One region of the Agromyces laixinhei genome, then DNA from elsewhere that is predicted to be linked to it. Evidence: predicted binding sites of a transcription regulator. Region 1 holds the regulator's gene; the other holds the start of a gene.
The links. Region 1 encodes LexA, which represses DNA repair genes until DNA is damaged. Its sites were predicted from a motif close to TCGAACANNTGTTCGA; they were not measured.

Region 1 (14,744 bases):
GGCCTCGGCGCTCGCGGTGCGCCACTGGGCAGGTGAAGCCGCTCCGGATCGGTGGCGTGTGCAGGTGCCGGGCGGCGTGCTCGGCGTACGCATGTTCCAGGCCGCCGACGGCGAGCACGCAGCACTCTCGGGCCCGGCCGAACTCGTCTTCGACGGAGTGCTCAGCCTCGCCTGACGCGCCGCTCAGCGAGCGGCCGAGCTCAGCGAGCGGATGCCGCGGCGCTCACTCCGAGCACCCGGAAGCCCTTGTCCTGCGCCGTCCGCTCGACATCGAGATCGAGTTCCTCGGCGATCCAGCGCTGCAGGGACTCCGCGCCGAGGTGCTTCGCAACGACGAGCCACGCGCTCGCATCGTCGTGCAGGCGGGGGAGCCAGTGCTCGAGGAGGGCGTGCAATTCGGGCTTGCCGATCCGGATCGGCGGATTCGACCAGATGCCGGCGAATCGCACTCCATCGGGAACATCGCCGGGCAGCACCGCGTTGACATTCGAGATGCCGAGCCGCGCGGCGTTGCGCCGTACGAGGTCGAGGGCTCGCTCGTTGACGTCGACGGCCCACACCGTGGCATCCGGCGACCGAAGTGCCAGTGAGATCGCGATCGGCCCCCACCCGCAGCCGAGGTCGAGCAGCTCGCCGCTCGGCGGCGGCGCCGGAGCACGATCGAGCAGGATGCGGGTGCCGGTGTCGAGGTGCTCGGGGCTGAAGACGCCGCCGGCCGTGGCGAGCGAGAGTTCGCGCCCGGCAAGGGTCACGGTGATGGTGCGGAGAGTGGCCTCGCCGCCCGGACGAGAGGAGAAGTAGTGGTCGGAGGCCATACACGGGAACCTATCGCAGGCATGGGAAGTAGGGTTAACACGATGAATGACGCCGAACAGAACTCCGCAGACGACGCCGTCGACCGGGTGCTCAGGGGTGCGGAGACGAGGGCGGGCCTGACCCGCTTCGGCATCGAGACCGCCGAGGCGCTCATGTCGCCCGATTCGGCCGGCGATGCGGCCTCCGACACCGACGGCGAGCAGTACGACCGCGAGGCGCGGGCGGGCCTGCGCCGGGTCGGCGGTCTCTCGACCGAACTCGAAGACGTCACCGAGGTCGAGTACCGGCAGCTGCGTCTCGAGAACGTCGTGCTCATCGGCGTGTACGCGCAGGGCTCGCAGGAGGAGGCCGAGAACTCCATGCGCGAGCTGGCCGCCCTCGCTGAGACGGCGGGCGCGCGGGTACTCGACGGCGTGCTGCAGCGCCGGCCGCACCCCGACCCGAGCACCTATCTCGGCCGCGGCAAGGTCGACGAGCTGCGCCACATCGTGGCCTCCCTCGGCGCCGACACGGTCGTCGCCGACACCGAGCTCGCGCCCAGCCAGCGGCGCGCCCTCGAAGACGTGATCAAGGTCAAGGTCATCGATCGCACGGCCGTCATTCTCGACATCTTCAGCCAGCACGCGAAGAGCCGCGAAGGCAAGGCGCAGGTCGAGCTCGCCCAGCTCGAGTACCTCCTGCCGCGGCTGCGCGGCTGGGGCGAGTCGATGTCGAGGCAGGCCGGTGGCCAGGTCGGCGGCGCGGGTGCCGGCATGGGTTCCCGCGGCCCCGGTGAGACGAAGATCGAGCTCGATCGTCGCCGCATCCACTCGCGCATGGCGAAGCTCCGCAGGCAGATCGCGGGCATGAAGCCGGCCCGCGAGGCCAAGCGTGCCAACCGCCGGCGCAACGCCGTGCCGTCGGTTGCGATTGCGGGATACACGAACGCCGGCAAGTCGAGCATCCTGAATCGCATCACCGGCGCCGGGGTGCTCGTCGAGAACGCCCTGTTCGCGACGCTCGACGCGACGGTTCGTCGAAACACCACGGCTGACGGGCGCGTGTACACGATCGCCGACACTGTGGGCTTCGTGCGCAACCTTCCCCACCAGCTCGTGGAGGCGTTCCGCTCGACGCTCGAGGAGGTCGGCGACTCCGACCTCATCGTGCACGTCGTCGATGCCGCGCACCCCGACCCGGCCGGCCAGATCGCCACCGTGCGTGACGTCATCGGCGAGGTCGGTGCACGCGACATCCCCGAACTCGTCGTCTTCAACAAGGCCGACCTCGTGACTCCCGAAGACCGACTCGTGCTGCGCGGGCTCGAACCGCGCGCGATCTTCGCCTCGGCGCGAACGGGCGAGGGCATCCCCGAAGTGCTCGACGCGATCGGGCGCATGATGCCCGACCCCGCCGTCGAGATCGACCTGCTCGTGCCGTACGACCGGGGCGACATCGTCTCGACCCTGCACGAGACCGGGCGCGTGCTCTCGATCGAGTACGACGAGGAGGGCACACGCGTGTGTGCCCTCGCATCGCCCGAGCTGGCGGGGCAGCTCGAAGAGTTCGCTGCAGCGAAGACGGTGCCGGCAGAGGCCTGAGCCGCGCGGCGTCACTGTGCGTCACAGTCATGCATCGGCGCGCACCGGCGCGTATCGTCGCTCATGATCGATCAGTGACCGGCCCGAAGCCGACCACTTGGAGCGACCGCCGAGCCCGGCACCCGCCCGCGACAACCACCCGCCGTTCCGGCCGGGGGAACGCGGCCTGCCGTGTTCTTCCCGTTGCCGCTCGCCACGCAGGAGCACCATGGCATCGACCGCACCCGACGCATCGGGCGCCGACGGTCCGGCCCCCGTGCCGATCTCCTTCGAACTCTTCCCGCCGCGCACCGATGCGGCGGCGCTCGCGCTCGGTCGCACGATCGACCGGCTCGCCGAGGTCGACCCTGCCTTCGTCTCGGTGACGTTCGGCGCGGGTGGAAGCTCGCGCGCCCGATCGCTGACCGTGCTGCGGTACATGCTCGAGCACACGCACGTCGAGCCGATGGCGCACCTGACCTGTGTCGGCTCCTCGCATGCCGAGGCCAACCAACTCGTCCGCGAGTTCCTCGACGCGGGCATCACGAGCTTTCTCGCGCTGCGCGGAGATCCGCCGACGGACCCGCCGACGGGCCTGTCGACGGATTCCGCCCCCGACTCCGGCATCGGCGACCTGGGCAGCGCGGCCGAACTCGTGCAGCTCATCCACCGGGTGCAGGAGGAGCGCGAGCCCTTCGAGCAGATCGGGGTCCCCGGCATTCCCGGCGCTTCACGCATCAGGGCGCGGCCTCGCCCCGAGCGGGTCGCGGTCGCAGCGTTCCCGACGGGGCATCCGCGATCGCGGAACCTCGGGCACGACGTCGACACCCTCCTCGCGAAGGAGATCGCCGGGGCGAACCTCGCGATCACCCAGCTCTTCTGGCGAGCCGACGACTACCTCGGCTTCGTCGAGCGCGCTCGCGCGGGCGGGGTCACCATCCCGATCCTTCCGGGAATCATGCCGGTCACGACTCCGGCTCGTCTCGCGCGGCTGACGCAGCTGACGGGCGTCGAACCGCCCGCAGCGCTCGCCATCGACCTCGAGATCGAACCGGATGCCGCGGCGCAGGCCGAACTCGGCATCGCCTTCTCCACCCGGCTCGCCGCCGAAGTGATCGCGGGCGGGGCGCCCGGCCTGCATCTCTACACCTTCAACCGCCATGAGGCCGTGCTCGACGTCGTCGACCGGCTCGGGCTGCTCGCCGAGCGGCTCGCCGACGAAAGGAACACCGCACGATGACCACCCCTGCACCCGCCTTCCCGAATGCGACGATCCTCGGGTATCCGCGCATCGGGCGCCGACGCGAACTCAAGCGAGCCGTCGAGGCGTTCTGGGCCGGTTCGATCACGGCCGAGGAGCTCGAGAGCACGGCCTCCGAGCTCCGTGCCGCAACGCGTGAACGACTCGCCGCGCTCGGCCTCGGCCGCGACGATGCTTCGATCCCCGAGAGCTTCTCGTTCTATGACCAGGTGCTCGACGCCGCTCTCGCGGTCGGAGCCATTCCCGCCCGCTTCGCCGGCCTCGCCGATGAAGCGGGCCGGTTCGACCTCGCCGCCGCCTTCACGATCGCCCGCGGCGCCGGCGACGACGCCCCGCTCGAGATGACCAAGTGGTTCGACTCGAACTACCACTACCTCGTGCCCGAGATCGCACCCGACACCGACTTCACGTTGCATGCCGAGCGCATCCTCGCTGAGTTCGCCGAGTCGAAGGCGGCCGGCTTCACGACGAGGCCCGTGATCGTCGGACCCGTGACGTTCCTGCTCCTCGCCAAGGCGGCCGAGGGCGCTCCGGCCGGCTTCGCGCCGATCGACCGGCTCGCCGATCTCGTCCCGGTCTATGCTGCGCTGCTCGAGCAGCTCGCCGCAGCCGGCGCGGAGTGGGTCCAGCTCGACGAACCCGCCCTCGTGAGCGAGAGCATCGACGTCGACCGGGCCCGCGCGATCGAGTCGGTCGGCATCGCCTACGACGCGCTCGGCGCACTCGACGCCCGCCCGGCGATCTTCGTCGCGGCACCCTACGGCTCGCTCGACGATGCACTGCCGGCACTCGCCGCGACCCCCGTCGAGGCGATCGGACTCGACCTCGTGCGCGGATCGCTGCCCGGCGGCCTCGACCCGGCGACGGCCGAGTCGCTCGCCGCGAAGACGCTCGTCGCCGGTGTGATCGACGGCCACAACATCTGGCGCGGCGACCTCGCCGGCGCGTTCGACCGCGTCGCAGCCGTGCAGCACCTCTCGCCGGCCGTGTCGGTGTCGACCTCGACGTCGCTGCTGCACGTGCCCCATGACGTCGCCGATGAAGACGAGCTCGATGCACGCCTCGTCTCGTGGCTCGCGTTCGCCGACCAGAAGGTCGGCCAGGTGGCCGTGCTCGGTCGCGGGGTGGCCGAGGGGCGCGACGCGATCGAGGGCGAGCTCGCCGCGGCATCCGCAGCCCTCGCCGACCGCGATGCCGCGCCCGGCGTGCGCGTGCCCTCGGTACGCGACCGACTTGCAGGTCTCGCCGAGCGGGACTTCGCCCGGGTGAGCTACGACGAGCGCGTCGCGGCGCAGGAGTCGCTCGGCCTGCCCGAGCTGCCGACGACCACGATCGGCTCGTTCCCGCAGACGGCCGAGATCCGTCGCGCGCGCGCCCGTCTCGTCAAGGGAGAGCTGCCCGCCGACGAGTATGCGGCGCTCATGCGCGCCGAGATCGAGCGCGTCGTGCGACTGCAGGAGGAGCTGGGTCTGGACGTGCTCGTGCACGGCGAGCCCGAGCGCAACGACATGGTGCAGTACTTCGCCGAACTGCTCGACGGATTCGCGGTGACGAAGCACGGCTGGGTGCAGTCCTACGGTTCGCGCTGCACGCGGCCGTCGATCCTCTGGGGGGATGTCTCACGGCCGGCGCCGATGACCGTCGAGTGGTCGAGCTACGCGCAGTCGCTCACCGAGCAGCACATGAAGGGCATGCTCACCGGTCCGGTCACGATCCTCGCCTGGTCGTTCGTGCGTGACGACCAGCCGCTCGGCGACACCGCCCGACAGGTGGCACTCGCCCTTCGTGACGAGATCACCGACCTCGAGGCGGCGGGCATCCGCATCATCCAGGTCGACGAACCCGCTCTGCGCGAGCTGCTGCCGTTGAAGCTGGCCGATCAGCCGGCCTACCTCGACTGGTCGGTCGGTTCGTTCCGCCTCGCGACTGGCGGCGCGGTGCCCGGCACGCAGGTGCACACGCACCTCTGCTACTCCGAGTTCGGTGTGGTGATCGACGCGATCAGGAACCTCGACGCCGACGTCACCTCGATCGAGGCGGCCCGCAGCCGCATGGAGGTCGTCGACGACCTCGAGACGAGCGGCTTCGACCACGGCATCGGCCCGGGTGTGTACGACATCCACTCGCCGCGGGTTCCCGGTGTCGCCGAGGTACAGGCGCTGCTCGAGCGCGCCGCAGGGGCGATCCCCGCGACGCGGCTGTGGGTCAACCCCGACTGCGGCCTGAAGACGCGCGGGTACGACGAGACCGTCGAGTCGCTGCGGCACATCGTCGAGGCGACCGTGGCGGTTCGGGCAGAGCGCTCCGCCCCGGTGCTCGCCGGATAGCAGGGACCGGGCGGATGTCGCGGCTCGCGGCATCCGCTCGGCTCGTGCCGGGGTGATGCTCAGGGGCGTCGCGTACCGTCGAGCCATGCAACTCGCGGTCCACGAATCCGGCGGGGGCGGGCGCACCGCGATCCTCATCCACGGCATCATGTCGGATTCGCGCGCCTGGCATCGCGTCACCGGCGAACTCGAGGCGCAGGGATTCCGGGTGCTCGCGGTCGATCTGGCCGGCCACGGCCGCAGCCCCCGCGCCGCGAGGTACTCTCCGGCCGCTTGGGCGAGCGATGTCGTCGAAACCCTCGAGCCGCTGCTCGACGGGCCTCCCGAGGTCGTCATGGGCCACTCGCTCGGCGGACTCGTCGCGAGTCTCGTCGCCGATCGACTCGCCCCGCGCGCGGCGATCTACATCGACCCGGCCTTCTCATTCCCGAAGGGCGTCAAAGGCTGGGCGTTCAAGGCCTTCTTCGCCGTGGCGCCGCGGCCCCGTCGCTCGGCGCTCGTGCGGATGAACCCGAAATGGAGCGCGGTCGACGTCGACATCGAACTTGCGACGCTGCGCGACTGGGACAAGCGCACGATCCTCGGCTTCACCGACACCCGTCCGCTCGTGCCGCCGGCCCGGCTCGTGGCACCCACGCTCGTCGTGCTCGCCGAGAAGAGCCTGCTCATCACGACGAAGGTCGCCGGGCAGCTGCGGCGTCAGGGCATGACGGTCGAGACCGTGCGCGGCACCGGGCACACCGTGTTCCGAGACGATCACGCCGGCTTCATGGACGCCGTGCTCGGATGGCTGCGCGAACTCGCGCCGACCGATCCCGGCCCGGTTCCAGTCGTCACGCGTTCGGCAGTCGTTCGCCCGGCCGTCGGGAGTTCTTCCGCGTAGCGGACGGCTTCCGTTCATTCCCCGCCGGCACTGCAGCCTGCGAAGGCGGTCTCAGACCGCGCGAAGCACCGCGACGACCTTGCCGAGCACCTCGGCGTGATCGCCGACGATCGGTTCGAACGCACTGTTGCGGGGGAGCAGCCAGGTGTGACCGTCGCGCTGGCGGAACACCTTGACGGTCGCCTCGCCGTCGAGCATCGCCGCCACGATCTCGCCGTTCTCGGCGGTGCGCTGTGACCGCACGACGACCCAGTCGCCGTCGCAGATGGCGGCATCGATCATGGACTCGCCGACGACCTTCAGCATGAACAGCTCGCCCTTGCCGACCAGCTGGCGGGGGAGGGGGAAGACCTCGTCGATCTGCTGGTCGGCGGTGATCGGAACACCGGCGGCGATGCGCCCGACGAGCGGCACCATCGCCGCATCCCCGACGGGAGTGTGCTCTGCCGCAGTGGCGGTGCGATCGGTGACGCCAGGCAGCTCGATGAGCACTTCGAGTGCGCGCGGACGGTTGGGGTCGCGCCTGAGGTACCCGGCGAGTTCGAGCTGGTTGAGCTGGTGCGTCACGCTCGAGAGCGAGGAGAGGCCGACCGCATCGCCGATCTCGCGCATGCTCGGCGGGTAGCCGCGGCTCGAGACCGAGCGCTGGATCGTCTCGAGGATCGCGATCTGCTTCGCGCTCAGACTCTTGCGGCGGCGAGGTCTGCCCGCAGCCTGCGTGTCGTCGATGTCGGTGCTCAACGTCTCCGCCCCTCGTTGCGGCCGAACGGCCGGGATGTCGGTGGTGTCTGGTCGACTGTCTTCCAGACATTCGAAACTGTATCCGTCTCACGTGCGTGCGGCAAACACTTGTTCGAGTGTGTCGGAGATTCGAGACTGCTCGAAGTTTCCGGGTTTCGGCCTTGCGGTCGTCAGCAATCGAAGATATGTTCGGAACAGAGATTCGCACCCGGCCCTCCCGGCCGAGGGTCGGGTGCGACTCCCACAGGAGGTGTGACATGAGCGCAGTGATCGCAACGACGGGCTTTCAAGCCGCACGGGTGCTCCCGCGCGACCGGGTGCGAGATGAGTCTTCGCGTACCCGACTCCGACTGACGCGGCGCGGCCGCATCGTCTTCACTTCGCTGGCCGCGCTCCCGATCGTGATCTGGGCGTTCGTCATCGTGCTCGGCTCCGGGGGTGCCGCCGCCGATATCGACGGTGCGGGCGCTGCCGTTTCCTTCGAGTACGTGACCGTCGGGCACGGCGATTCGCTCTGGGGCATCGCTGAAACGGTCGATCCCAACGCCGACGTGCGCGAGGTCATCGATGAGATCATCCGTCTCAACGGTCTCGATGGGGCGATGGTCGAGCCCGGGCAGCGGCTCGCGCTGCCGATCGCACCGTGAGAGCCGTCTGACACACGCTGGCGAGCCTCGTAGGCTTGCATGGTGACGAGTCTCGACGACCTCCCCATCCGCGACGACCTTCGTGGGCGTTCCCCGTACGGGGCCCCGCAGAAGACCGTGCCGGTCGCGCTCAACGTCAACGAGAACTCGCATCCGATTCCCGAAGACGTCGCACACGACATCGTCGCCAGGGTGGCCGCAGCGATCCTGACGCTGAATCGGTATCCCGACCGCGAGTTCACGGCCTTGCGCCGTGCACTCGCCGGCTACCTCGGCCACGGGCTCGATCCCGCGCAGATCTGGGCGGCGAACGGCTCGAACGAGGTGCTGCAGCAGGTGTTGCAGGCCTACGGCGGGCCGGGTCGCTCCGTGCTCGGGTTCGCTCCGACCTATTCCATGTACGGGCTGCTCGCCTCGGGCACCGGCACCGAGTGGATCACCGCCGGGCGTGACGACGGCTTCGAGCTCAGCACGGCGACCGCCGTCGCGGCAGTGCATGAGCACGATCCCGACATCGTGATGCTCTGCGCCCCGAACAACCCGACCGGCACGCCGGTCTCGATCGAGACGATCGAAGCGGTGGCCGACGCCGCGCGCGGCATCGTCGTGGTCGACGAGGCGTACTTCGAGTTCGCCGACCCCGGCACCCCGAGCGCGCTCACGCTGCTCGCCGGCCGACCTCGGCTGCTCGTCTCCCGCACCATGAGCAAGGCCTTCGCGTTCGCGGGCGCCCGCGTGGGCTACCTCGCCGGCGATCCCGCCGCGATCGATGCGCTCCGGCTCGTGCGACTCCCGTACCACCTGTCGGCACTGACGCAAGCGGCGGCACTCGGCGCACTCGCCCACGCAACAGAGATGCTCGCGATGGTCGACGAGATCCGCGTCCAGCGCGAGCGCATCAGCGACGAGCTCGCGAGACTCGGGTTCCGCCCCTACCGCAGTGGGTCGAACTTCGTGCTGTTCGGCGGGGTCGCCGACCCGCGCGGCGTCTTCGAGCAGCTGCTCGAGCGCGGCATCCTGATCCGCGAGATCGGCATCCCCGGGCACCTTCGAGTGACGGCGGGCACCGAGGCCGAGACCACCGCCTTCCTCGAGGCGATCGCCGTTTCCGCCCCGAATAGAATGGCCCCATGACCGCATCCAGCCCATCGCGCACTGCCCGCGTGCAGCGTGAGACGAGCGAATCCAGCATCGACCTCTCGATCGACCTCGATGGCACAGGCACGAGCGACATCGAGACCGGCGTGCCGTTCTACGATCACCTGCTCACGGCGTTCGCCAAGCACTCGCTGACGGATCTGACGGTGCGAGCGAGCGGTGACATCCAGATCGACGTGCACCACACCGTCGAAGACGTCGGCATCGTGCTCGGGCAGGCCATCAGGCAAGCGCTCGGCGACAAGCGCGGCATCTCCAGGTACGGCGATGCGCTCGTGCCGCTCGACGAGGCGCTCGCACAGGCGGTCATCGATATCTCGGGTCGCCCGTTCCTCGTGCACACGGGGGAGCCGGCCGGTTTCGAGTTCCACCTCATCGGCGGGCACTTCACCGGTTCGATGGTGCGACACGTCTTCGAGGCGATCGCCTTCAACGCGGCCCTCACCGTGCACATCACCGTGCTCGGCGGTCGCGACCCGCACCACATCGCCGAGGCGGAGTTCAAGGCGTTCGCGCGCGCGTTCCGCCAGGCCAAGGCGTTCGACCCGCTGGTGTCGGGCGTGCCGTCGACCAAGGGCGCCCTGTGACCCGCAGCCGTCGTGTCGTCGTGCTCGACTACGGCTCGGGCAACGTGCACTCGGCCGCGAAGGCACTCGAACTCGCCGGTGCTGAAGTCACGGTGACCGCCGACCGAACGGCGGCACTGGAGGCCGACGGACTGCTCGTGCCGGGTGTCGGGGCGTTCAAGGCCGTCATGGATCAGCTGCGCGCGGTGCGCGGCGAAGAGATCATCGACCGCCGACTCGCGGGCGGGCGCGCGGTGCTCGGCATCTGTGTCGGCATGCAGGTGCTGTTCGAGCACGGCGTCGAGCGCGGCGTCGATACCGAGGGCATCGGCGAATGGCCCGGCGTGGTCACCGAGCTCCCGGCGCCGGTGCTGCCGCACATGGGCTGGAACACGGTCGAGGCGGGCGATGGCTCGGAGCTCTTCGCCGGCATCGAAGACGAGCGCTTCTACTTCGTGCACTCGTTCGCAGCACAGGAGTGGCTGCTCGACGTCGAACCGCCGTTTCCCGAACCGGCTCTGACCTGGGCCGAGCACGGCGGCAGATTCCTCGCCGCGGTCGAGAACGGACCGCTGACGGCGACGCAGTTCCACCCCGAGAAGTCGGCCGAGGCGGGCATCCGCCTGCTCGCGAACTGGATCGGAACCCTCGGCTGAGCCGTTTCGACGTCACGTGCAGACCGCTTCGACCCGGGCGGACTAGGATGCTGTGACTGTGCCGACTCGCAAGAAGCGACCGCGATGACTAGGACAGTGAATGAGTGAATTCAACAGAACCGCCCGCCTCGTGCTGCTCCCTGCGGTCGATGTCGCCGGCGGCAAGGCGGTGCGCCTGACCAAGGGTGAGGCCGGCACCGAGACGAGCTACGGCGACCCCGTCGACGCCGCGGCCGACTGGGCCGATCAGGGTGCCGAGTGGATCCACCTCGTCGACCTCGACGCGGCGTTCGGCCGCGGCTCGAACGCGGGCGTGCTGAAGCGAACCATCCGGCAGGTGCGCGGGGTCAATGTCGAGTTGTCGGGGGGCATTCGCGACGACGAGTCGCTCGAACATGCACTCGAGATCGGCGCCAAGCGCATCAACCTCGGCACCGCGGCGCTCGAGAACCCCGAATGGGCCGCCTCCGTCATCGCCCAGTACGGCGAGGCGATCGCCGTGGGCCTCGACGTGCGCGGCACGACGCTCGCCGCACGCGGCTGGACCAAAGACGGCGGCGACCTCTGGCAGGTCATGGATCGCCTCGAAGAGGCCGGCGCGGCGCGCTACGTCGTGACCGACGTCACCAAAGACGGCACGCTGCAGGGCCCGAACCTCGACCTGCTCCGCCAGGTGATGGAGCGGACCCATCGCCCGGTCGTGGCGTCGGGTGGCATCTCGAGCCTCGATGACATCGTGGCGCTGCGCGAACTCGTTCCGCTCGGCCTCGAGGGCGCGATCGTGGGCAAGGCGCTGTACGCGGGCGCGTTCACACTGGTCGAGGCATTGGATGTCGCTTCCCAGTGACGGTGTCGCGTGACCGGTGATGCGGCCGACTCGGCGGGCGTGCCGTGGGCCGGGCGGTCGTTCCAGCCGAACACGCACGCGGCCGACGACGGCCGCGCGCCCGAGGCGCTCGTCGCCGCGCTCGATGCCTTCCGATCCGGCGAAGCAGGTCAGGCGCCCGTGGTGGCGGAGTTCGCGCGTTCCCGGCTCCTGATCCCGCTGCTCGCCGAACACGGCGACCCCTCGGCAGACGAGGGCGAGCCCGACGGCTCAACCGCGGTCGGGGCCCACGGGCTCGCGATCGACAAGAGCCAGGAGCTCTCGATCGTCACGGTGCAGGGGCCCGACGGGCGCACGGTGCTGCCGGTGTTCGCCTCGGTCGAAGCGATGTCGCGCTGGAACCCCGTTGCGAGGCCCGTTCCGGCCGACGGCGTTCGAGTGGCGCTGGCAGCCGCCGACGACGGTACCGACCTCATCGTGCTCGACCCCGCTTCGCCGACCGAATTCGTGCTGCGCCGCCCCGCGGTGTGGTCGGTCGCGCAGGCGCTCGACTGGCAGCCGCCGTTCGAGTCGCCCGCCGTCGGCGCGGCCTTCCGAATCTCGATCGAGCGGGAGCTCGCCGTGCTCGACGTGACCCTGCATGCGGGTGATCCGACGGCACGCCTGACCGGGCCCGAGCTCGTCGTGCGGCTCGAACTCGTCGGCGGTCTCAGCCGTGAGCAGCTCGACGCGATCACTGCGCGTCTCGCGCGGCGCTGGGCCGCCGACGATCTCATCGCGACCTCGGTGGATTCGCTGACCGTGAAGCTCGTGGGCTCGCCCGCCGGCTGAGGCCTGCCGCCCGCCGCGTGCGGCGACCCCGTTGACCGGGCCACCGATGCGGCGCACAATCGGGGTGTGCGCTCGGCGCACGGAATCCGGGTGTGCCATGCATGATGCGAACACGACGACCGGTGGCATCGGCGAAAGCGTTCCAGCAGCGGATGCCTCGTACGACGAGGTCGTCGCAGCAGCGGCCGGTCACGCGCTGGGGTGGCTCTCGGGAGTGCGCGAACGAGCGATTCCGCCGCATGCGAGCGCCGACGACATCAAGGACCGCCTCGGGCGAGAACTCCCGCAGGTGGGGGAACCCGATCTCGAGGTCATCGCACGACTCGCCGAGGGCGTCGAGCCCGGGCTCATCGCGATCGGTTCGCCGCGCTTCTACGGCTGGGTGATCGGCGGCACGCAGCCCGTCGCGCTCGGCGCCGACTGGCTCGTCTCCGCGTGGGACCAGAACACCGGGCTCCGGGCGATCACACCGGGAGCGGTCGCCGTCGAAGAGCTCGCCGGCGAGTGGTTGCTCGATCTCTTCGGCCTGCCGGCGCAGTGCGATGTCGGATTCACGACCGGCGCCACGATGGCGCAGTTCTCCTGCATGGCGGCAGCGCGCGGCGACGTGCTTCGCCGAGCCGGGTGGGACGTCGAAGCTGATGGGCTCGCGGGCGGCCCGGCAGTGCGGTACATCGCCGGCGAGGAGCGCCACGGCACGATGGACCTCGCGGCCCGGTACCTCGGCCTGGGGGCGCCGGTCACGGTGCCGGCCGATGAGCAGGGGTGCATCGGCGTCGAGGCCCTGGCCGCGGTGCTCGCGGAAGAGGATCGCCCGGCGATCGTCGCGCTGCAGGCCGGCAACATCCACTCGGGCGGGTTCGACGACTTCGCTGCCGCGATCACGGTCGCCCACGCGGCGGGCGCATGGGTGCACGTCGACGGTGCGTTCGGTCTCTGGGCGGCGGCGTCGCCGAGGCTCCGACACCTGACGTCGGGCTTCGAGGCCGCCGATTCCTGGTCGACCGACGCCCACAAGACCCTGAACGTGCCCTACGACTGCGGCATCGCGATCGTGCGCGACCCCGCCGCGATGCGGCACGCGCTCGGCATGCACGCGAGCTACCTGCAATCCACCGCCGTCGGTTCCGATCCGCAGGAGAAGGCGCCCGAGCTGTCGCGACGCGCCCGCGGCGTTCCGACCTGGGCGGTGCTCCGCTCCCTCGGCCGTGACGGCGTCGCCGAACTCGTGGACGGCCTCGCCGAAGCCGCGCGGGGCATCGCCGACGGCGTCGGGGCGCTGCCAGGCGTCGAGGTGCTGAACGAGGTCGTCTTCACCCAGGTGTGCATCGCCCTCGACACCGACGAGGCGACCGCCGCGCTCAGCGAGCGACTCTGGAACGACGGCGAGGTGCTCGCCATGACCTCGCGATGGCATGGCCGCACGGTGGTGCGCTTCTCGGTGAGCAATTGGCGCACGGATGCCGCAGAGGTGCGCCGCACGGTCGACGCCGTCGCCCGTGCGCTCGTCGGGCTCGAGGCCGAGGCGCCGCCGATCGGGTAGCGGGTCTCGAGACGTCGGCGGGGAAGAGCCATCGTCGGTGGCATCCGCTTGAATGGAGGCATGCCCGAGGTGAACGGAGACCCGCCTGAGGCGCTCGCCGCGTTCTCGCCGGCGACGCGGGCGTGGTTCACCGAGTCGTTCAGCGCCCCCACGACCGTGCAGAACGGCGCGTGGCAGGCGATCTCGCGGGGCGACCACTCGCTCGTCGTGGCGCCGACGGGCTCTGGCAAGACCCTCGCCGCGTTCCTCTGGGCGATCGACCGGCTGCACCGCGAGAGGGCCGAGGCGGCCTCGACCGGCACCCGCGTCATCTACCTCTCACCGTTGAAGGCGCTCGGCGTCGACGTCGAACGCAACCTCAGGGCGCCGCTCGTGGGCATCGCCCGAACCGCTGCGGCCCATGGCACCACGGTGCCCGAGGTCTCGGTGGGGGTGCGTTCCGGTGACACGCTGCCGGCCGAGCGGCGCCGGCTCGTGGCGCATCCGCCCGAGATCCTCATCACGACGCCCGAGTCGTTCTTCCTCATGCTCACCTCGGCGGCCCGTGAGACGCTTCGCGGGGTGCAGACGGTCATCGTCGATGAGATCCACGCGCTCGCGGGAACGAAGCGGGGTTCGCATCTCGCGCTCTCGCTCGAACGGCTCGACGAGCTGACCGCCGAGCCCGTGCAGCGCATCGGGTTGTCGGCGACCGTGCGGCCGCACGAAGAGGTGGCGCGATTCCTCGGGGGCACGCGGGCGGTCACGATCGTGGCGCCGCCGTCGGGCAAGCGGTTCGACCTGCGGGTCACCGTGCCGGTCGACGACCTCTCCGACCTCGCCGGAGAGACCGGGGCGGGCACGGTGTGGCCGCACGTCGAAGAGGCGATCCTCGACGAGGTGCTCGCGCATCGCTCGACGATCGTCTTCGCGAACTCCCGGCGCCTGGCC
Region 2 (14,744 bases), 1.0 Mb from region 1:
CATCGCCGGCGAATTCGAGCGGGCGGATGCCGCGGCATCGCCCGGCTCGAACGCCGAGACCTCGGGCCGCATCGTGCGGCCGCGGCGCACGTCGCTGCTCGCCCAGGAGCTGCCGTTCGCACCGCAGGAGCGCGTCGGCGAGGTGCTCGAGGCGGCCCTCGCCGAGGTGCGGGCGATCGAACGCGAACTCGACGCCGCGGCGACCGCGCTCGCGAGTGACGCCGCCGAGCCGAGTGACGCGGGCGACCCGGCGGCCGCCCGATACTCCGCCGCGCTCGACGCCGCGGAAGGCGCCGAGGTCTGGAGCGCCGAGGCCCGCCGCGACGAGCTCCTCGAGGGGCTCGGCGTCGGCGATCTCGGCCTCGACCGGCGCATCGTCGAACTCTCGGGGGGTCAGCGCTCGAGGTTCGCGCTCGCAGCCCTGCTGCTGAGCGCCCCCGACGCGCTGCTCCTCGACGAGCCGTCGAACCATCTCGATGACGCCGCGGCGGCGTTTCTCGAGGATCGGCTCCGCGCGTGGCGCGGGCCGGTGGTGTTCGCGAGCCACGACCGCGCGTTTCTCGACCGGGCGGCCACCGGCCTGCTCGACCTCGACCCGGGGCGGGCGGGCGCGCTCGCCCACTCTGCGTCGAGCCACGCCGCATCGACCGCGTCGCGTGATGACGCGCTCGCAGCTTCGGGCGGCACCGTCTTCGGCGGCGGGTTCAGCGAATTCCTCGATGTCAAGGCGAAGGAGCGAGTGCGCTGGCGGCGCCAGTACGACGACGAGCAGTCGGAGTTGAAACAGCTTCGCAGCGATGTCGGCGGCGCCGCTCGTCGCGTCGCCCATGGCCGAGCGGCCACCGACAACGACAAGTTCATCCGCCACTTCAAGGGCGAGAACGTCGATCAGGCGGTCTCGCGCCGAGTGCGCAACGCCGAGCTGCGACTCGCGACGCTCGAGCGCGAGCAGGTGGCGAAGCCGCCGTCGCCCCTGGTGTTCGCCGGCATCCCGTCGGGCTCCCACGCGCTCGAGGAGTCATCCGGTCTGCTCCTGCAGCTGTCGGATGTCGCGGTCGACGGCCGCCTCGCGATCGAGTCGCTGCAGGTTGCTCCGCTCACGCGGCTGCTCGTGACGGGCGCCAACGGCGCGGGCAAGTCGACGCTCCTGAATGTGCTCGCGGGGGCGCAGCGCGTCGACGACGGTCTCGTGCACCGGCGCAAGGGGCTGCGCGTGCAGCTGCTCGAGCAGGACGTGCGCTTCGCCGACCTCGCCACCTCACCTCGGCGTCTCTACGAGCGGGTGCTCGGCGAGCGGCGTGCCCAGCAGGTGCCGCTCGGCGGCCTCGGGCTCATCGCCCCGCGCGACGAGTCGCGCCCGATCGGCGCGCTCTCGGTCGGGCAGCAGCGCCGGCTCGCGCTCGCGCTCGTGATCGCCCGGCCACCGCACGTGTTCCTGCTCGATGAGCCGACGAACCACCTCTCACTGGCCCTCGCGACCGACCTCGAGGAGGCGCTCGGAACCTACCCCGGTGCCGTCGTCATCGCGAGCCACGATCGCTGGCTCCGTCGCCGGTGGTCGGGCGACGAACTCGAGCTCGCCGCGGGCAGCAGGGCGCCGGTCGCGGCGCTCCGATGAAGCGAGCGGATGCCGCGGGGCGCGTGTCGCCGCGGCATCCGCTCACTGCTCATTCGGGCCCGGCCGGCGCCGCCCGCTTGTCGCGCCAGAGCACGACGGCGGCCAGGAACAGGCCGGCAAGCACGGCGATCACCGTCGCGAGCAGGGTCCAGTCGGTCGGATCGGTGCCGCCAGCGAAACTGAGCCCGACCACCACCGTCGAGCCGATCGAGCCCAGCGAGCGCGCCGTCTGGAACAGGCCCGCGGCCTGACCCACGCGATCGGGCGGCGCGGCGACGTAGAGCGACTGGGTGATCGAGATGAGCACGATCCCGTACGGCACGCCGACCGCGGCCATCAGCAGCAGTACGATCCAGGGGCTCGTCGATCCGGCGAGCAGTTGCAGTGCGAGAGCGGATGCCGCGAGCCCGATGCTGCCGGCGACGAGCGCGGTGCGAATACCGCGTCGGTCGATCATGCGCTCGACGACGGGCGCGAGGATGACGGTGAAGGCGGCCAGCGGAAGCATCAGCGCGCCGACCGCGTCGGTGCGGTAGCCCCCGTGGTTCTCGAGGTACTGCGGCACGCCGAACAGTGCGCTGTAGAGCACGAGGTTCGCCAGGATGAACGTCACGTACACGCGGATGAGCGGAAGGTTGTCGCCGAGCAGGCGCAGATCCATGAACGGCGTGGTGCACGTCAGCTCACGCCACGCGAAGAGCGAGCCCGCGATGATCGCGGCCACGAGGAACCACCAGTTCGGGTCGGTCGCGATGTCGAGCAGGAACAGCAGGAGCGTCACGACCGTTGCGGCGAACAGGATGATGCCCGGCAGGTCGGACTCGGCAACCGTTCGTCGCAGGGGAACATGCTCGCGCGCTGCGTCGCGCGGAGCAAGCACACGAGTCGCGAGGATCGCGAGGGCCGCGAGCGGCACGTTGACCCAGAAGATCGCCTCCCAGCCGAACGCCGTGATCAGCAGTCCGCCGAGCACCGGGCCGACGGCCGCCGAGCTCGTGTCGACGAGCTGAATGCGCGCGATCATCTTCGGCGCGCTCAGCGTGCTGGTCGCGGCGATCGAACGCAGCATCGCCGCGGCGCTCGGGAAGGTGGTCGAGGTGCCGACCGCGAGCAGCACCCGCACGGCGACCACCCAGCCGAACGCCGGTGCGAACGGGCCGAGTGCCCCGGCGACGGCGACGATCGCAAGACCGATGGTGAAGACGCGTCTCGGGCCGTAGCGGTCGGCAATGCGACCCATCACCGGTTGGAGCACCGCGGACGTGAGATAGAAGGCCGTGATCACCCACGTGACCGTGGCGACATCCACCGAGAACTCGCGTTGGAGGGTCACGAGCGCGACCGCGACCATGCCCGAGTTCACGGCGCTCAGGGTCGTGCCGGTGCAGAGGGCGGCGATCGTCCAGTCGGCGCGGGCAGCGGGGGCGGCCGGGTCACTGCGTCGCTGCGACATCCGCTGCCTCCTGTCCGGTGTCGACGGATGACTCGCTGCGAGCCTTGCCACCTCGATGCCCGGTGTCAAGCACGGCACTGGACAGATCGCTCGAATATGTGTTCTGGGTATCTGCTCGAATGAAGCAGCGCCGGCGGAGGGCGCTCGCTTCAACACGCGGCCATCGCCGACGTGGTGGCGCGTCGTGACGACCGAGTCAGGATATGCGTTGGGTCGTATCGCCAACGCGCCCCTTGTACCCTGAGCTGCATGAGGAAAAGGTCGATGGCCGCGGCGCGACTCTCAGTGGTGATCGCGTGTATGGCGTTCGTGGGGACGGCGTGCGCGGCGCCCGATCGCTCGGCCGGTGACCTGGTCTCGGACGATCAGCCCATCGTGGTGCTGTGCCAGGGAAATGAGGTGCCCGTGCAGGCACTGGAGGACCCGAGGCCGGCGAGCGAGCTCGCACCCGCTGCCGCGCCGGCCCTCGACGGACGCGGTGTCTCCGGTTTCGATGCGCTCGATTGGCTGATTGCGCAGGAGAGCAACGATCGTGTGATGTTGATGGACAAAGCTCGCCGTTCCGCAAGATGACGGCCGCGGCGACATCCGCGAATACATGTACATCGTCATCTCCACCGATTCCATGCCAGCTAATCCCGGCGAGTCGGAATGGGCAGTTGTTGAGTCGTCGACCTGCTCGCCGATGCTTGACCTCGGCGAGCTGAATGCAGCGAGAGTTTCCCTCGATCCCTCGTCGCCGCCCGCCCCCCGAGTCTGACCATCTCGCACTACTCGTCACGGAGTTCGCGTGCAACTCGGGTCAGGACGCCACCGGTCGGGTCGAACTCGTCGAGATCGCCGAGACTGAGTCCACGGTTGAGTTGGTCATCGGGGTGCGGCCGTCGGGCGCCCGTGAGGCATCGTGTCAGGGGAACCCGGCGACACCGTTCACTATAGATCTCGAGCGGCCACTCGGGGGCCGCGTCATCTTGAACGCCGCAGTGGTGCCCTCGCGGGAGATCACGCCATCATCGGTGCCCTGAATCGACGGGGCGTCGGTTGGGACGAGAACGCGCATTGCGGCTGCCAGATGCAGCGGCGCGCCCGCGCAGACGAGATGGCCGAGAGACTGAGAGGCGTCCGCTGGTCCATCCATGATGCGCCCATTTGAGCTGGGACGCCGCGGCTACGGCCAGACATAGTCGCATGAGGGAAGCGCAACGCTGGTGTCGGCATGCCGGCACGCAACACTCACACCCGGTGAGCGGTCACTACATACCGTCTAGTCGTTGCTCCAGACCGCACCATCGGCGTCTGTGACGATCGGCGGAAAGTCGGTGCTTTCGCTTGGAGGCATCAGGTCGCCCGATGGAGCCTGCATGCGGGCGCTCGGGAAGAAGTTCATGCTCGCACCCCACTGACTCAGAAGCGTGTCAATGGGGTAGTAGCACCCGAGGGTGGCACCGTTGTAAACGATCGACCCGACATGCATGCCAACAGCGCGCAAGCCTTGGCTATCATTCCGCCAAACGGGCCCGCCGGAGTCTCCTCCCGCTCGAGCGTACGTTGCGCAGTAGACATAGACTCCGTTCCGTGGATACCGGTATTGGATCGTCCCTTCAGTCCTACCGGTCGTGATGCCCATCTTGCCGACCAGTGTGCCGTTCGTCTGCTCATAGTTGGGCATCTTCCCGGTCACGCGTCCATTGGTCCCAGGAGGAGTTTGTCCCGTCCGCGGGTCAACCACTATCTGGTACATCGTGACACCGGCGTCAGGTCGGATGAGCCCGGAGTCGCCCTCGGTGCCGTTGAACTTTCGGTACGCCATCGTGCCGAAAGGGACGGCGGTCCCGGACACCCGTTCTCCTACCCCGAAGCAATGGCCGGCAGTCAGGATGAACGTGCCGCTTGTGCCCTGAATGGTCCAACCGCCAGTGCACCACGGCTCGGAACCCCGGTAAAGCGGGTGGCCGGCAAAGTAGCCATAAGACAGTGCTTGAGCAGGCTGTGAAGCTCCGAATAGGACGACCAGAAGCGCTGCAATCAGGGCAGTGATGCCTCCCCTGGCTATCCTCCGCAAGTGGGACTCCTCTTGTTCAAGATTTCGATGGTTCTGCTCCGCCGCTACGGCAGGCTCGACATTGAGCCCGCCCTCCCAAAACTTACGTGTCAACAGGCGGGCTCAACGTCCCGGCTCGCCGTGAGGTACCTGCCACACGTCGCCGCTGAGTGGCGAAACGAACTTCATCCATACAGATATCCAGAATATGTGTTCGAATGTCGGTATGCGGTGGAGCGGGCAGGAACTGGGCGTCGAGCAGTCGGGCGTGCTGCCCGGGCTCGCGAAACTCAACAATCTCGTGCGTTCGGTACAGACGCCGGAGTTCGCCGGCGTCACCTTCCACGAGGTGCTCGCGAAGTCCGCGCTCAATCGCGTTCCCGGCCAATCAGCGATGCCGTTCGGTTGGACCATCAATCCCTATCGGGGTTGCACGCACGCCTGCACCTACTGCCTGCACCCTGACACGCTCATCACGATGGCCGACGGACGAGAGCGGCCGCTGAGGTCGGTGGAGGTTGGCGACGAAGTGCTCGGCACGCGCGTCCACGGTCGGTATCGGCGATATACGACATCGAGGATCGTCGCGAAGTGGGCGACACGAAAGCCGGCGTTCAGAGTCACGCTGGCCGACGGTACGCGGCTCGTTGCGAGCGGCGACCATCGCTTCCTCACGGTGCGAGGGTGGAAGCACGTGACGGGCCGGATGTCGGGAAGCTCCCGACGCCCCTATCTGACGACCTCGAACTCGCTGATGGGATTCGGAAACCGCGGCAGAGAGGTGTCGCCGGACGCGTTCTCCGAGGAGTACAAGCGTGGCTACCTCGCCGGGATGATCCGCGGCGACGGCATGATGCTGCGACGAACCTACACGCGCTCCGGAGGCGGCGAGTACGTGGCCAGCCAAGTGGGTTCTGCTGTGAAGACCGCGAGCGACCTGCAGGTCATCGCGATCGATCCGCTCGACGAGGTCGTCGACATGCTCGACCTCACCACCACCACTGGGGACTTCATCGCGAACGGAGTCGTCAGTCACAACTGCTTCGCCCGACCGACGCACACCTATCTCGACCTCGACGCCGGCGCTGACTTCGACCGGCAGATCATCGTGAAGGTCAATGTCGCCGAGGTCGTGCGTCGCGAGCTCGCGAAATCGGCCTGGCGACATGAGCCGGTCGCGCTCGGCACGAACACCGACCCCTACCAGCGCGCCGAGGGGCGCTATGCGCTCATGCCGGGCATCATCGAGGCGCTCGCCTCGAGCGGCACGCCGTTCAGCATTCTCACGAAGGGCACGCTGCTGCGGCGCGATCTGCCGCTGCTCGTCGACGCCGCGTCGCACGTTCCCGTCGACATCGCGATGTCGATCGCGATCTACGACGACGAACTGCAGCAGTCGATCGAACCGGGCACCCCCAGCACGAGGGCGCGGCTGGCGACGGTCTCGGCCGTGCGCGATGCCGGCTTCGACTGCTCCGTGTTCCTGATGCCGATCCTGCCCCACCTCACCGACACGAAGGCCCATCTCGACGAGGCGTTGCGTTCGGCGAAGTCGGCAGGAGCCACGAGCGTGCTCTACTCGGCGCTCCATCTTCGCGGCGCGGTGAAACCGTGGTTCATGCAGTGGCTGGGGCGCGAGCACCCCGAGCTCGTTCCGCAGTACCGATCCATGTACTACGGCTCGAACGCGTACGCACCGAAGGCCTATCGGCAGTGGCTGGGCGAACGCATTCGCCCGCTGATCAGTGCGCACGGTCTCGAGCGCGGTCGCGAAGATCCGGTCACCGGGGGAGTACGGTCGTCGGCGCTCGCGCGCGGTCCGGCGACGTGGCGCGGCGCCCGAGCCTCTCGGCGACCTGGCTCCGACGGGGTCGCCGTCCGGACCGAACTCCCCGACGCCCTGAACCTTCCGCACGATCCGTCGGCACTGTTCTGACCGAGTTCGCCGTCGGTTCGGCCGAGTCGCCCGCGTGGCGCGCACGAAACTGGGATAATCCGCAGAAGCACGAACGGCGAAGTTCGCGCGGGGGCGAACGTCGACGTTCGCGTGTGCGGCACCGAGCGGAGGATCACGATGACCCTGGGGTTGCCGGGACACCTTGCGAGGGAATCGCTCAGCAGGGCGCTCCGCAACGCAGGGCACTGCGCGGCATTCGCCTGCCTCGGTATGGCCGCAGCACTCGTTGCCGTCGTCTCGCTGCTGCAGGATCGTTCCGACCGCTGGATCGGGTTCGCGCTCGCCGTCGGCATGATGGTGCTGCTCGCACTCGTCGCCCGGTACGCCACGGTCACGCTGACCGTCGTCTATCTCGTCGCCGGCGCCGGTGCTCTGCTCGCCCTCACCGTGCTCGTGCTGCGCAGTGGCGAGTTCCCGTCGACGAACAACGCGGTGCTCGCTCTCGTGGGAGTCGCGCTGCTGCTCGTCGGCGGAGCCGGAAACGGTTCGACGATCGCGATCATCTGGGCGACGCTCGGCTTCGCCCTCGGCCAGGTCGCGATGCTCGTCGGAGCCGTCGTGACGGGCGGAGTGTTCATGTCGAACGCCGCCACGTGCTTCGCCTTCGTGGTGGTGGTCATCGTGCGTGTCTTCGACGGTCTCACTCGCCGCGCCGGCATGCGTCGCGAAACCGGGTTGCACCGTGCCAGCCAGCAGACACGAGAACTCGCGATCCGGCACGACTACGAGCTCCGCGCCACGGCGCGGCTGCACGACACCGCGCTCAGTCATCTCGTGGCGATCGCGGCCGCGGGCTCCGGCCCGGTCGATGAGCGGTTGCGAGCGGGCATCCGTCAGGATCTCGGTCTCGTCGTCGGTCGCGACTGGGCGATCGACCATGCGTCGAGCGGCGAGGCCGGCGACCGCGAGGGGGTGGGGGGCGCGAAGGCGCTCGGCGAGCGGCAACTCGATGACGATGACGGACATCCGCCCGCAGAATCCGACGTGCCCCCGCTCGACCATTCGTTCACCGCGGCGGAGAACGCGGGCCTCAGGGTGCGGGTCACCGGCGATGTCGCGGTGCTCGGCACACTGGGGCCGCGCCGTGCCGCCGCACTCGACGCCGCGGTGGCGCAATGCCTGATCAACGTCGCGAGGCATTCCGGCGTCGACGAGGCGGAGCTCGCCCTCGGCCTCGGCGGTGGAGAGGTGACCATTGCCGTCATGGACAGCGGTATCGGATTCGATGAGGCTCAGGTCGCCCCCGATCGCATCGGGCTGCGCACGTCGATACGTGCCCGCATCGAACAGGAGCACGGGACGGTTCGGCTCTGGTCGTCGAGGGGCATCGGCACGACCGTCGTGCTGACGGTTCCCGAGGGCGGCGCATGAACGGGCATCTGCGTCTCACCCAGCAGGAGGCGGACCCGATCGGCGCGATCGCCGCCGCACCCATCGTGACGATCGGCGCTTCGGTCGCGTTCGTGGTGGCGCTCGGGTTGACCTGGGCCCACTGGAACGAGGTCGGCTCGCCCCTGGCCGCGGTGGTCGCTCTCCTCCTTCTCGCCGCTGCCGGATCGGTCGCCGCCGTCTGGGCACTGCCGGCTCATGCACCGTTCACCAACGAACGGCTCTGGATCGTGGTGACGCTCGCCGTTGGAGCCGCCATCGCCGAGTACGTCAGCACCATCGGCAACAATCGCGAGGTCTACGACGACTTCGGTCCGGCGGTCATCGGCCTGCTGATCCTCTCGCTCGCACCGTACATCACGTGGCTCTCTGCATCGCTCGCCGGCGTCTTGTCGGCAGTGGTGCTCTCGATCCTCGCCGCGGGGGCGACGATGTACGCCTCCTCGGAGGCCCCGATCGGCGGCATCCTCATCCTGAACGCGGCACCGGTGCTCGCGATGTCGGCCGCGGCGGCCGGGTACTCCTACCGCATCGTCTCCGACACGCTCGCCTGGCAACGGGCGGCCAATCGGGTGGCCCTGCAGCGCGATGCAGAGCTGCGCGCGGGCATCGCGCGCACTGTGCAGCAGAGCGGGGTCTCGGTGCTCGGCAGGGAAGTACTGCCGTTCCTCGCCGGTGTGATGACGGCCGAGCGCATCTCCGTGTCCGACGCCGGACGGGCGCGCGAACTGGCCGAAGCGCTCAGGCGGGCGTTGCGGGCCGGCCTCGAATCGACGTGGATCGACGATCTCGCAGCGAACATCCGCGTGGCGCGTGGCATCGACACGATCGTCGACGATCCGACCGGTGCCGCCGACGACCTCGGCGCCGATCAACGTTCGGCGGTGACCGCGCTCATCTCCTGGCTCGGCGATGCCGCCAGGTCGCAGCTCATCAGAGTGGCCTTCACGAACGAGGGCGATGAGGGCGAACGCGGCGTCGTCACGATCGTCTCCGCGCCGGGCAGCGCCCCGCCGAATCGACGTGAACTCGACCGATTCGTCGCCGTGGCACGAGCGGTGGCGCTGCGAGCGGATGCTTCCCTGACGCGAGAGAATGTGACAGTGGAGTTGAGATATGACATCGAGTGAAGACGGGCGCTGCGAGTAGATGGCGAAGCTGTACTTCCGCTACGGGGCGATGAACTCCGGCAAGTCGACGGCGCTGCTCCAAGCCGCGTTCAACTACGAGGAGCGCGGTCACCGGGTGCTGCTCGCGAAGCCCACGGTCGATACGAAGGGCGACCGAGACATCGTCTCGCGACTCGGCGTCGTGCGCGAGGTCGACTTCACGATCGCACCGGCCACGGATGTGCTCGACCTGTTCCAGTCGCACCGCAATCGGGTGATCGAAGAGCGCGGCCGCGACGTGAGCTGCCTGCTCGTCGACGAAGCCCAGTTCCTGAACTCGGAGCAGGTCGACGATCTCCTCCGCATCGCTCTCATCGATTCGGTGCCGGTGCTCGCGTACGGCATTCGCACCGACTTCCAGACCGTGGCGTTCCCCGGCAGCAGGCGACTGCTCGAGGTCGCCCACAGCCTCGAAGAGCTGAAGACCATCTGCCGTTGCGGGCGCAAGGCCATCTTCAACGCGCGACTCATCGACGGCGTATTCGTCTTCGACGGAAACCAGGTCGCAATCGATGCCTCGACGCAGCTCGGCGAAGACGGTGCTCACGCGGTCTCCTACGAGTCGCTCTGCGGGGTGTGCTACCTCGAAGAGAGCGGCGGCGTGCTCAACGGGCGTCGCTGACCGGGCGATCGAGGAGTTGCCTCGGCACGGAGTTGCCTCGGCACGGCCGGATGGCGCCGCGGGCTGGCGCATTCGCTGCGTGTCACGTGAAGATGGAGTGAGACCCGGAGGTGCGCCATGAACGAGATCACGGTGGACGAGATCGCGGTGGGCGTCAGCACCGGTGGCTCGGCCACCATGCGGGCGGTGCGCTGGGCGGCCGAACGGGCGTCGACGCTCGGCAGTACGCTGCGCCTCGTGCATGTCATCGACGGGGCGCCCGCTGATCGCGAGGGCGCGGAGGCGACTTCAGGGGAGACACCCGGTGCAGCTGACGGGCGGTCGCGGGAGTGCCTCGACGAGGCCGGGGCCGTCGTCGCCGACGTCGACCCCGGCATCGAGACCGTCACGACGCTCGAACGCGGCAATGCCGTCGACGTGTTCGAACGCATCTCTGCCGAAGCCTCGATGCTCGTGGTCGGCAGCGATTGGCACGATGGGCGCCGGGCGAGCCGGCGCCGCGTACTGAGCCTCCGCATCGCGGCGGTGAGCCAGACGGCGGTCGCCGTCATCCCCGACTTGGAGCCGGTCGGCCGGCGAGGCGTCGTCGTGGGCGTCGACGGCTCGCACGCCTCCGACCACGCCCTCGCGTTCGCCGCTGACGAGGCCGAGCGCCTCGGTGAACCGCTCATCGCCGTGCACTCGTGGGATGTCGTCGCCATGGTCGGCGGTGAGTACGGCTACGGAGCGCCCCTCATCGCCACCGACGACCTCGCCCGAGCCGAGGCCGAGATCCTCGAGACGGCACTCGCGCCGGTCGTCGCCGCGCACTCCGGGCTCGAGGTGCAGCGCGTCGTCGTCGCGGGCGACCCGGTGAACGACCTCACCGAGGCCGCGATCGAGGCGCGCCTGCTCGTGGTCGGCAGCCACGGCCGCGGCGCGCTCGCGAGGTTCCTGCTGGGTTCCGTCAGCCAGGGCGTGCTCGCCGACCTCGTGGCGCCGACGGTCGTTCTCAGGTGACCCGCGACGCCACACACCTCGACGAGGCCGCGGCGACGGCACGCACGGCGAGGCGCCTCGACGGTGTGGACGCCGCGCGGGGGCTCGCCCTCATCGGCATGTTCGTTGCGCACGTCGCGCCCGCCGCGACATCCGCCGATCTGGAGTCGCTGATCTCGATCGCCGACGAACGGCCACGCCTGCTGTTCGCGCTCACCGCCGGCATGGCGTTGGCGTTCATCTCGGGCGGCACGCGGCCGATCGTCACCGGACGAGGCCGGCTTCGGCGGCAGATCGCGATCCGCGCGGTCATTCTCATCGCGCTCGGGCTGCTCATCGCGGCCACCCTGCACCCGCTCGTGTTCATCATCCTCGACGTCTACGGCGTCGCGTTCCTGATCCTGCTGCCGTTGCTGTTCATCCCCGCGCGGGCGGCCCTCGGCTTCGGCATCGCCCTGCTCGCGGTGATGCCGGGGCTCGCCGAGTTCGCGAGCACGACCGAACCCGTCATCGCGCTGCAGCAGGGCCCGTACGCGATCGTCGTCGACTGGTTCGTGAGCGGCGCCTACCCGGTGGTGGAGTGGGTGCCCGTCATGCTGGTCGGACTCGGCCTGGCCCGCCTCGGTCTGACCTCGCGGCGAGTCGTGGCGACCGCCGCGCTCTGGGGTGCCGCGGCGGCCGTGGTGCTGCTGCCGATCGTCGCGATGATGCCAGCGCCCGTGCCGATCGGCGGAGTCGCGGTCACCGGGGACGATCGCTTGGTCTCGGCACTCCGCACCTCGCTCGAGGCGGTCGGCAACGTCGGGGTCGGCGTCGTCGTCGTGGCCGGGATGCTGCTGCTCACCTTCTTCGCCCGGCCGACCGTGCGCCGCGTCGCCGGCGCCGTGCTCTCGCCGATCACCGCGATGGGTTCGATGCCGCTCAGCATCTACACGCTGCATCTCGTGGTGCTGGCCGCGTCGATTCGCATCGAAGACGGCTTCTATACCGACGACTCCCTCGAACTCATGCTCGGGCTGATCATCGGCTCGATGGTCTTCGCCTGGCTGTGGCGCCGCTTCCTCGGTCGCGGCCCGCTCGAACGGGTGCTCAGGTGGGCGAGCGGTCGAAGCCGAGCGGATGCCGCGGTGCGGCAGAATTGAACGGTTCGAACGAGAGGATCTCGATGCGTATCTCTGTTATCGGTTGCGGCTATCTCGGCGCCGTGCACGCCGCGGCGATGGCCGAACTCGGCCACGAGGTGGTCGGCATCGACGTCGACGAGCGCAAGATCGCGGCGCTCGCCGGCGGCAAGCCGTTCTTCTTCGAGCCGGGGCTCCCCGAGATCCTCACCTCTGCGACCGCAAGCGGCCGGCTGCGCTTCAGCACCGATATCGCCGAGGCCGCCGAAGCCGAGGTGCATTTTCTCGCTGTGGGCACCCCGCAGTCGGCCGAGACCGGTGCCGCCGACGTCTCATTCGTCGATGCGGCCTTCACCGCGCTGCTGCCGCATCTGGCAGATGGGGCGCTCGTCGTCGGCAAGAGCACGGTGCCGGTCGGCACGGCGGGCCGGCTCGCCGAGCAGCTCGGGGCCGACGCGCCATCGGCTCGCCTCGTCTGGAACCCCGAGTTCCTGCGCGAAGGATTCGCCGTCAGCGACACCCTCTCGCCCGATCGACTCGTGTACGGCGTCGCCGAGGGTGACGACCATGCGGCATCCGTGCTCGATCGTCTCTACCGCGCCGCGATCGAGGCGGGCACACCGCGCATCGTCACCGACTACGCCACCGCAGAGCTCGTGAAGGTCGCCTCGAACGCCTTTCTCGCCACGAAGATCAGCTTCATCAACGCGATGTCCCAGATCGCGGAGGCCACCGGTGCGGATGTCACGGCTCTCGCCGACGCAATGGGGCACGACGACCGCATCGGACGACGGTTCCTGAACGCCGGCGTCGGATTCGGCGGCGGGTGCCTGCCGAAGGACATCCGCGGGTTCATTGCGAGGGCCGACGAGCTCGGCCTCGGCGACACATTCGCCTTCCTCGGCGAGGTCGACGAGATCAACCTGCGGCAACGGCGACGGGTCGTGGATCTCGCCGTGCAGGACCTCGACGGCTCGGCCGACGGCAAGCGCATCGCCGTGCTCGGCGTCACCTTCAAACCCGACTCCGACGATGTGCGCGACTCGCCGGCGCTCGACATCGCCGTGCAACTCCAGGGGCTCGGCGCCGACGTCGTGATCACCGATCCCGAGGGGCTCGACAACGCGCGTGCACGCGTGCCCGCCCTCGCCTCCGTGCCGACGACGCGCGAGGCGCTGCTCGGTGCCGACCTCGTGATCCTCGCCACCGAATGGCGCGAGTACCGCACGCTCGATCCCGAGGCCGCGGGCCGACTCATGGGGGAGCGGCGCATCATCGACGGCCGCAACGTGCTCGACCCCGCTGCCTGGCGCGCTGCCGGCTGGCACTACCGCGGGATCGGCCGGTCGTAGGCGTGAGAAAGCCCCCTCCCGAAGGAGGGGGCTTCACCCGGTCGGGGTGACAGGATTTGAACCTGCGACCTCGTCGTCCCGAACGACGCGCGCTACCAAGCTGCGCCACACCCCGGGTCGGCCCTTGCGGGCCTCAACAAGAATAGCCGATAAATCGGCGGCAGGCTGACCACGACGGATGCCGCGGCATCCGCTCTGCGCAGACCTGCGGCGCAGAGCTACTCCGCGGCCACCGGCGTGAGCAGCTCTATGCTCGGCATATGACGTTGGACACATTTCCCGTGACGTAGCTGAGCGTGCCGTGCGAACTCATCTAGCGTCATGCGCAACTCAGCATGTAGTGGTGCTGATGCGAAGGGACGAGACGTGAAACCAAAGAAGGTCGTGCCGGATCCCCGTCGCCAGACCACCCCGAGACGATCAAGCCATATTCGGCAAGGATCCGGGCGAGTAAGTTCACTGGTTTGCTTCGGATACTCGCTTAGCTCGTCGACGGTGTTGCGTTGATCAAGGGGGCGTAGTCGCCGTGCAGCTTCAGGATCGTGCATGGCACGTGCTGCAGCGGTTCCATGCCCGCGATCGCCGCCTCGCTCGAGATGACCTGCGGACTCACGCCAGTTGCCTCGATCGCGCGCTCGAGAAGGCGGTCGAAGTTTGTCGTCACGATCACACGAACGAGCCCGCGTTTGACGAGTGCGGCGATGGTGTGGTGGGCGGGATTCGGGATCTTCAACCCTGCCTCGCGTTCCTCCTCAGTCGTCTCGAAGAAGCCGGCGAGAAGCGCCCGTCGAGAGGCGGAAGTCGAAGCAAGACTTTCCAGAAGGTTGGAGTATCCGAGGGCATCCCCGTCGCCGTGAGCATCCCACCACGCTTCGGTATCGAAGTCCTCGTCAACAGTGCTACCGCCGGCGACGGCGGCTCGCCGGACGAGCGCTTCCACCACACCCCATCCAGTGGGGATGCTCGCCCCGGCCGACGTTCCGGAACCGATGAGGAGGGCATAGACGCCAAGCTGGGCATAGGGCGGTTGCCATGCTAATCCGT

Region 2: FHG54_RS16520 (Rv2578c family radical SAM protein) is a predicted target of LexA. The motif match lies at 5,315-5,330, and genes of this name have one in related genera.

Annotation. Positions count from the first base shown of each region.
Region 1 covers NZ_CP040872.1:2,438,881-2,453,624, reverse strand. Annotated here, with positions in the region: gene dapF (diaminopimelate epimerase) at 1-175, shown strand, start outside; gene FHG54_RS11600 (class I SAM-dependent methyltransferase) at 201-815, opposite strand; gene hflX (GTPase HflX) at 858-2,396, shown strand; gene FHG54_RS11590 (methylenetetrahydrofolate reductase) at 2,605-3,615, shown strand; gene metE (5-methyltetrahydropteroyltriglutamate--homocysteine S-methyltransferase) at 3,612-5,963, shown strand; gene FHG54_RS11580 (alpha/beta fold hydrolase) at 6,049-6,846, shown strand; gene lexA (transcriptional repressor LexA) at 6,898-7,575, opposite strand; gene FHG54_RS11570 (LysM peptidoglycan-binding domain-containing protein) at 7,845-8,234, shown strand; gene FHG54_RS11565 (histidinol-phosphate transaminase) at 8,274-9,368, shown strand; gene hisB (imidazoleglycerol-phosphate dehydratase HisB) at 9,365-9,979, shown strand; gene hisH (imidazole glycerol phosphate synthase subunit HisH) at 9,976-10,614, shown strand; gene priA (bifunctional 1-(5-phosphoribosyl)-5-((5-phosphoribosylamino)methylideneamino)imidazole-4-carboxamide isomerase/phosphoribosylanthranilate isomerase PriA) at 10,715-11,461, shown strand; gene FHG54_RS11545 (SseB family protein) at 11,471-12,271, shown strand; gene FHG54_RS11540 (pyridoxal phosphate-dependent decarboxylase family protein) at 12,369-13,814, shown strand; gene FHG54_RS11535 (ATP-dependent helicase) at 13,875-14,744, shown strand, end outside.
Region 2 covers NZ_CP040872.1:1,426,239-1,440,982, forward strand. Annotated here, with positions in the region: gene FHG54_RS06740 (ABC-F family ATP-binding cassette domain-containing protein) at 1-1,618, shown strand, start outside; gene FHG54_RS06745 (MFS transporter) at 1,668-3,071, opposite strand; gene FHG54_RS06750 (hypothetical protein) at 3,336-3,644, shown strand; gene FHG54_RS17050 (trypsin-like serine protease) at 4,336-5,226, opposite strand; gene FHG54_RS16520 (Rv2578c family radical SAM protein) at 5,339-7,048, shown strand; gene FHG54_RS06770 (sensor histidine kinase) at 7,187-8,440, shown strand; gene FHG54_RS06775 (hypothetical protein) at 8,437-9,588, shown strand; gene FHG54_RS06780 (thymidine kinase) at 9,608-10,249, shown strand; gene FHG54_RS06785 (universal stress protein) at 10,367-11,248, shown strand; gene FHG54_RS06790 (heparan-alpha-glucosaminide N-acetyltransferase domain-containing protein) at 11,245-12,369, shown strand; gene FHG54_RS06795 (UDP-glucose dehydrogenase family protein) at 12,393-13,700, shown strand; tRNA gene FHG54_RS06800 (tRNA-Pro) at 13,742-13,815, opposite strand; gene FHG54_RS06805 (SIR2 family protein) at 14,182-14,643, opposite strand.